Regions from separate parts of the Gemmobacter sp. 24YEA27 genome, predicted to be linked through region 2. Evidence: riboswitches for the same ligand, from Rfam matches in the RefSeq annotation. Region 2 holds a riboswitch; each other region holds the start of a gene.
The links. A riboswitch is a leader RNA that binds a small molecule or an ion and turns the genes downstream of it on or off. The one in region 2 is predicted to bind cobalamin.

Region 1 (2,256 bases), 1.6 Mb from region 2:
CCACGGTCGCGACCAGTTCCGGATCGCCCAGCATCCCGATCTTCACCGCACCCACGGCAAGATCATCGAACACCGCCTCCAGCTGCGCCCGAACCAGCCGCGCCGGCAGGGCCATCACCGCGGTCACCGCCCTTGTGTTCTGGGCCGTGATCGCAGTGATCACGCTGGCGCCATAGACGCGCATTGCCGCGAAACTTTTAAGATCGGCCTGAATCCCCGCGCCGCCGCCGGAATCGGACCCCGCTATGGTCAAAGCTATCGCCGTCATCATGCCCCCAATGACCGGCGAAAAGATTTGGGGACACTGATGCCCGGGCAGGCCACAACGGGCCGCCAGAGACACGATCAGACCACCCGTTCCCTCCGCCGGTATGAACCGGATCAGGTTCGATGGGTTAGCCTTGCGGCCTCTCAGCCCCGGTTTCCCGGGACACCCCAACGAGTAAGTTGCCCAATCGTTAAGCGGAGCATTTTCGTTTGGCAACCGGCAAAATCCCGCTTTCTGCGCGAATGAGGCTGCTTACGGGGCCGCTGTCTGTTCCGCTTTGCGACATGTCGCAAACAGACAATCCCGCCCGCCGCACTGTGATCAATTCAGCCTCGCAAGGTGCCGCTGGCGACAGCGGAGAATTGGGAAGCCGGTGCGGTCCCGCAAGGGGCCAAAGCCGGCGCTGCCCCCGCAACGGTAGAGGCTGAGAGGCGCGACAAGGACCACTGGGCGGAGGAGCCCGGGAAGGTGTCGCGACCAGGGTTGAAAAGACCGCTCGCCAAGCCCGGAAACCAGCCTTGCACGAGATGTCGAGCCGCGGTGGGCGGCGAAGCGGCAACCGGCTCGCGGGTCCATCCCCGCGCGGGCCCTTCGCCGCCTGTTGTCCATCGCACGTCAAACCTGCCCGTGCGACCCGCCCGGGCTAACGCGAAGGACAGCAAATGCTGAGCCAGTCCGAAACCCTTTCCCGCCTGCTGGCACGCCGGAGCGGCTATGCCTTAGAGCGCGATTTATATTGTGATCCCGGGGTGTTGGAGGCCGATCTTCAACATATTTTGTATCGTGAATGGCTCTTTGCCATTCCGGGCTGCGAGCTGGAGAAACCCGGCGCCTTTGCCACGCTGCAGATCGGCGCCTATCCGGTGGTGATCATCAAGGGCAAAGACAATCGCATCCGCGCGTTCCACAATGTCTGCCGCCATCGCGGTCAGCGGCTTTGCGCGAAGACCAATGGCGCGACGACGAACCTTGTCTGCCCCTATCACCAATGGACCTATGACCTCGAGGGCAAGCTTATTTTCGCCCGCGATATGGGCGAGGATTTCGACCCTTCGAAGTTCGGGCTGAAGAAGGTGCACTGTGTCGATCTTGGCGGCATGGTTTTCATCTGTCTCGCCGAAGTGCCCCCTCCCATTTCCGACCTCGCGCCGAAGCTGATGTCGTATCTGGCCCCCTCGGGCCTTGCCGATGCAAAGGTCGCTTTCAGCTCGACCATCGTCGAAAACGGCAACTGGAAACTGGTGATCGAGAACAACCGCGAATGTTATCATTGCGGCGGCGCGCACCCGTCTTTGTGCCGGACCTATTCCGACAACCCGCGTATGACGGCGATGGAGGGGCCTGATTCGGCCTCGCCCGACATTATCGAACACTGGAAGCGCTGCGAGGCGGCCGGCCTGCCCTCGCGCTTCACCAACCACCCGCAGATGCAATGGCGGCTCGCCCGCATCCCCCTGCTGAACGGCGCCGAAAGCTATACGATGTCGACTAAGGCGGCGGTGGCGAAACGCATGGGCACCATGCCCTTCAACGATGCCGGCAGCCTTCTGTTCTTCCACTACCCGAACAGCTGGAACCATTTCCTCGGCGATCACGCCATCGTCTTCCGCATCCTGCCGATCAGCCCGACCGAGACGCAAGTGACCACGAACTGGCTGGTCCATAAGGATGCGGTCGAGGGCGTCGACTATGATCTCGAAACCCTCACCCGCGTCTGGCTCAACACCAATGACGAAGACCGCCAGGTGGTCGAGGAAAACCAGAAGGGCATTCTCTCTCCCGCCTATGAGCCCGGGCCCTATTCCCCGATCCAGGAAGAAGGGGTGATGCAATTCATCGACTGGTATGCCGGCATCATGACGGAACGCCTTGGCCCCGTTTCCGGCACCGGCCCGGCACTGGCGGCGGAATAAAAATGGGAAAGCAACAACTTAACTGGTCTGTGAAGCCCTGGGATGATGCAGAGCATCTTGAATGCGCCATGGTCG
Region 2 (2,256 bases):
GAATCTGGCGCCCGAAGGCATCTCGATCTGGTGGGGCGCCTTTGTCGGCATGGCGAATGAGATCACCGAAGCCGGACCGCTGGCCGAGGCGGGGCCGCGTATCCTCGCCCGGCGCGAAGCGGCACGGGCCGAGCACGGCTGGCTCATGGATATCTATATTCTGGACCGGACATCCCCGGCGGCATAAGCCGCCGGGAAGCTGGTTTATGCCTCGCGGCCACGGCTCCAGAGCCAGGCTGCGAAAAGGCCGAGCAGCGTCCAGACCGCAAGACCGACCCCGATGGCGCGGCCGGCGAATTGCGCGGCCAGTTCAGGCGGCGTCGGGCCGGTGAACTCATGCGGATGCGGCGCGCCGACGATATGGGGCGCGAGGATCAGCAGGATCGCCGCCGCCCAGACCGCCCAGTTTTTGCCGAATGCGATCAGCCAGAGACCGATGCCGGTCGCAATCACTGTCGCCACCCACCAGATCGCGCGGGCGTTGACATCGGCCGCGGCCATGCCCGGAAGCTCGGGCGAGAGGCCGAAAGCCGGCGCCATCTGCACCGCGACAAAGCCCGCGATCCCCCAGAGAAGACCCTGGCGCGCGGTGACCCGGTTGCCATTATTCTCGGACAGGGCCATCGCCGCGACAAGCAGCAGCCCATAGCCGGCATAGACCATAATCGAGAACAGGATCGACAGCCCGTCGCGGCCTGCGTCAAAGCCGATACCCGGGATCTCTGCCGCCTCGCCATGGTCATGCGCTTCATCCGCGCCATGGGCATGGCCCGGTTCGGCGGCAGGCTCTGTCTGCGCCCCAGTGGATTCCGGCGCTGGTTCTTCACCGTGATGATGGTCGGAGGCCGCCGCGAAATGGGTGCGCTCGCCGCCCTCATAAAGCTCGGCATGAAGCAGCACGGGCTGCACGAAAACAAGCTGCAACAGGGCGGCAATCAGCCCCGCTGCAGCGCCAGCGATCAACGCGCTGGTCAGCAGTCTTTGCAACATATCAGTGGCAGGGGAATCCGACCGCGTGACGCACATCATGGGCGGCGTCATGCAGGGTTTCCGACTGGGCGAGGCCAGCGACGAAGATCAGCGCAGCACCCAAAAGCGCCACGACGAGGATATTCGCCAGTTTGACATCAGCCTTCGCGCCTGAGCGGGCAATGGTGGACATATGAATCACTCCTTGCCGTCATCCCCGACGGCGGTTCCATCAAATGCGAAGGTCGGTCTCCTGACTTGCAGGTCACAGCCTCTGCCCTCCTTCCCATGGATTGCTCCACAGTGGTTAACGGGGTCGGCTCGCTGCGCACAGTCGCGGGGGCGGTCGGGTCGGGGTCTCCCCCGCCCTGTTCCCATGCCGGTCGCCCGGCACCTTCACGATATCGAGAGTGACAGGCGCGTGACGCCCGGTCAAGCCGCTCTGGTCAGGGCGCCAGCGCGCCGTAGAGGATAAGGGTCGGCGCCGGGTCGGGGGCGGCGCCCTCAAGATACGCGGCCAGGCCCGCAACCGTATCACGGCGGAAGGATTGCGCCGGGGTCGAGACGCCCTGCGCCATCAAAGCGGGCGTGTCGGGCGCCAATCCGGCGGCGATCAGCTTTGCCGCCAGCTGCGGGAATGTCGCCCGCGCCATAAAGACCGAGGTCACCGCCTGGGTATCGGCCAGAGCCGCCCAGTTGAGGCTTTCGGGCAGCGCGCCGGTCACATCATGGCCGGTCACGAACTGCACCCTTCGCGCATTGAGCCGCCGCGTGAGCGGGATCCCCGCCGCCGCCGCCGCAGCCGAGGGCGCGGTGACGCCGGGCACGATCTCATAGCCGATCCCGGCCTCATTAAGCGCGGTGATTTCCTCTTCAAGCCTGCCGAACATGCCGGAATCGCCGGATTTCAGCCGCACCACTTTCAGGCCCGAACGCGCATGATCGACCAGGAGCCGGCTGACATGATCCTGGCGCGGCGAGGCGCGCCCCGCCCGTTTGCCGACCGAAATCAGATCCGCCTCCGGCGCCGCCAGATCAAGGATCGGCCCGGCAGAGAGGTCGTCATAAAGCACCACATCCGCCGCTTGCAGCCGTTTGACCGCGCGCAGGGTCAGCAGATCGGGATCGCCCGGGCCAGAGGAGACAAAGCTGACGATCTCGCTCATGTGGCGGCTCCGATCAGGTGGAAGAAGGTGCCGGTGACAAGGCCTTTGCGCGATCCGGTTTCGGGGACCGGCGCGCTTTCGGCATCAGTCACGCGGGCAAGGGGCGCATCGGGCTGGGCGA
Region 3 (2,256 bases), on a different contig from region 2:
GGCGACAGTTTCGTCTTTGTCGATGCCAAAGCGCTCGGCTTCAGCCTGACCCCCGACGAGGCGCATGATATTGCAAAGCTCGGGGTGAAAATCTCGGATGCCGGGACGGAACAGCTCGGTTTCCGTCACCCGACAAACCCGGACTGGAGGCATTACTCCTTCTGCCTTTTCGCGGGCGAGGTCACGCGCGAGGGCAATGACCTGCGCGCCGGTGCCGCCGTGGCGATCCGGCCCGGCAAGGTTGACCGCTCGCCCACCGGGACCGCGCTTTCCGCGCGGATGGCGGTGCTGCATGCGCGTGGCCAGATGTCTGAGGCCGACCGTCTGACCACCGTCTCGCTGATCGGGTCGGAGTTTCAGGGCCGCATCCTCGGCACCACCGATCTGGCGGGCACGGCGGCGATCCGGCCGGAAATCTCGGGGCGTGGCTGGGTCACCGGCATCCATCAGCATATGCTCGACCCATCTGACCCCTGGCCCGGCGGGTATCGGCTGTCGGACACCTGGGGCGCGCGCTGATCCGCATAACGCGATGCTTTGCCATTGAAGCGGGACGGGTTTGCCCATACTCAGGGCAGGTCGGTTTCCGCAAGGAATTGAAAGGGAATCCGTCATCCGCCTTTACAGGGGGATGAACCGGAACTGCCCCCGCAACTGTAGGCGGCGAGGGTCCGCGCGACAATGCCACTGTGGGAGAGCCCATGGGAAGGCTGCGCAGACCCAGTGACCCGCCAGTCAGGAGACCTGCCGACTCCTGTAACCAACTTGACCCGGACGGGGCGTCCGGGGAGGCGAGATATGATTTTGACCCGCAGATGCGCCACCGCATCCCGTGCCGCCAGCCTGCGCCAACCGCGCCGGGCCAGCTTTGTGCGTCGCGGTTTTCACGCTCTCCATCCGCTCCATCCCCCATCCCTCACGGAGATCCCGGATGCGATATTTCCCCAATACCCGTTTCTCACTGGCCGTCTCACTGGCCGCGCTCTGCTTTGGCATGCCTGCTTTGGCCGAGACCGGCTATCCGCTCAAGCTGCAGAATTGCGGGCTTGAGCTGAGCTTTGACAAGGCGCCGGAAAGCGCTGTGACGGTCGGCCAGGCGACGAGCGAGATCCTTTACACGCTGGGGCTTGGCGACAAGGTCGCGGGCACTTCGGTCTGGTTCACCGAAGTCCTGCCGGAGTTCAGAGAGCTGAACGACGGCATCGAACGGCTGGCCGATAATGACCCTTCATTCGAAAGCGTCGTCGCCAAACGCCCGGGGATCGTGACCGTGCAATATGAATGGCATGTCGGCCCGCAAGGCATCGTCGCAACGCGCGAGCAATTCGCCGATCTCGGCATTCCGGCCTATGTCCTGCCGTCCGACTGCATCGGGAAGGACAATACCGCAGGCTCGGACGGCACCCGGCTGGAACCCTATACGATGGCGGGGATCTATCTCGGCATCGAAGAGCTGGCGACGATTTTCAACATCACCGACAAGGGCACAGAGGTGGTCGCTGACCTGAAAGCGCGCGAGGCGGCGGCGGTCGCGGCGGCGAAGGCGCTTGATCTGAAAGAGGCCTCGGCGGTGTTCTGGTTCTCGTCGGCCGAGATGGATATCGACCCCTATGTTGCCGGAAACGGCGGTGCTCCGGCCTGGATGATGGCGTCTCTGGGGCTGAAGAATGTGGTCGAAAGCCCCGAGGAATGGCCGGTCGTGTCCTGGGAAACCATCGCGCGGGCCAATCCCGATGTGATCGTGATCGCCCGCATGGATCGCCGCCGGTTCGAGGCGGATGATCATGAAAAGAAACTGGAATTCCTGAAGTCCGATCCGGTGGTAAGCCAGATGGAGGCGGTGAAGAATGGTCGCATCGTGATCATCGACGCCCATGCAATGGACCCGTCGATCCGCAATATCGCGGCGCTGGAAGAGCTGGCGGCGGCGCTGCCGGCCTTTGATCTGAAATGATCTGCCAGAGATGAAACGCCCGGTCACCCCTGTTGCGCTAGCCGCCCATGTCGCTTTGCGCGCCATGGCGGGGGTGGCTATCCTGGCGATCGCCGTTCTGACGGGGGTGATCCTTGGCGAGACGCCGCTGCCCTGGTCGACAGTCTGGGCGGCCCTGGCGAATAATCTCTGGAATGCCGGGCTGCTGGTTGACCCGATCGATCAGGGCATCATCTGGGCCTATCGGGTGCCACGCACCCTGGTCGCTGCCGGATGCGGCGCGGGGCTGGCGCTGGCAGGTGTAGTGTTGCAGGCGCTGGTCA

Region 1: it holds a riboswitch for cobalamin, as region 2 does, so the genes downstream of both, QNO18_RS10590 (aromatic ring-hydroxylating dioxygenase subunit alpha) here and QNO18_RS02845 (CbtB domain-containing protein) in region 2, are expected to answer to the same signal.
Region 3: it holds a riboswitch for cobalamin, as region 2 does, so the genes downstream of both, QNO18_RS19710 (ABC transporter substrate-binding protein) here and QNO18_RS02845 (CbtB domain-containing protein) in region 2, are expected to answer to the same signal.

The regions. Positions count from the first base shown of each region.
Region 1 covers NZ_JASJPW010000001.1:2,115,791-2,118,046, reverse strand. Annotated here, with positions in the region: gene thiD (bifunctional hydroxymethylpyrimidine kinase/phosphomethylpyrimidine kinase) at 1-268, opposite strand, end outside; TPP riboswitch at 342-448, opposite strand; cobalamin riboswitch at 589-804, shown strand; gene QNO18_RS10590 (aromatic ring-hydroxylating dioxygenase subunit alpha) at 931-2,181, shown strand; gene QNO18_RS10585 (hybrid-cluster NAD(P)-dependent oxidoreductase) at 2,184-2,256, shown strand, end outside.
Region 2 covers NZ_JASJPW010000001.1:563,428-565,683, forward strand. Annotated here, with positions in the region: partial or broken gene cobF (precorrin-6A synthase (deacetylating)) at 1-187, shown strand, start outside; gene QNO18_RS02840 (CbtA family protein) at 205-990, opposite strand; gene QNO18_RS02845 (CbtB domain-containing protein) at 992-1,162, opposite strand; cobalamin riboswitch at 1,195-1,382, opposite strand; gene cobA (uroporphyrinogen-III C-methyltransferase) at 1,416-2,135, opposite strand; gene QNO18_RS02855 (cobyrinate a,c-diamide synthase) at 2,132-2,256, opposite strand, start outside.
Region 3 covers NZ_JASJPW010000002.1:452,735-454,990, forward strand. Annotated here, with positions in the region: gene QNO18_RS19705 (proline racemase family protein) at 1-519, shown strand, start outside; cobalamin riboswitch at 564-767, shown strand; gene QNO18_RS19710 (ABC transporter substrate-binding protein) at 995-1,954, shown strand; gene QNO18_RS19715 (iron ABC transporter permease) at 1,965-2,256, shown strand, end outside.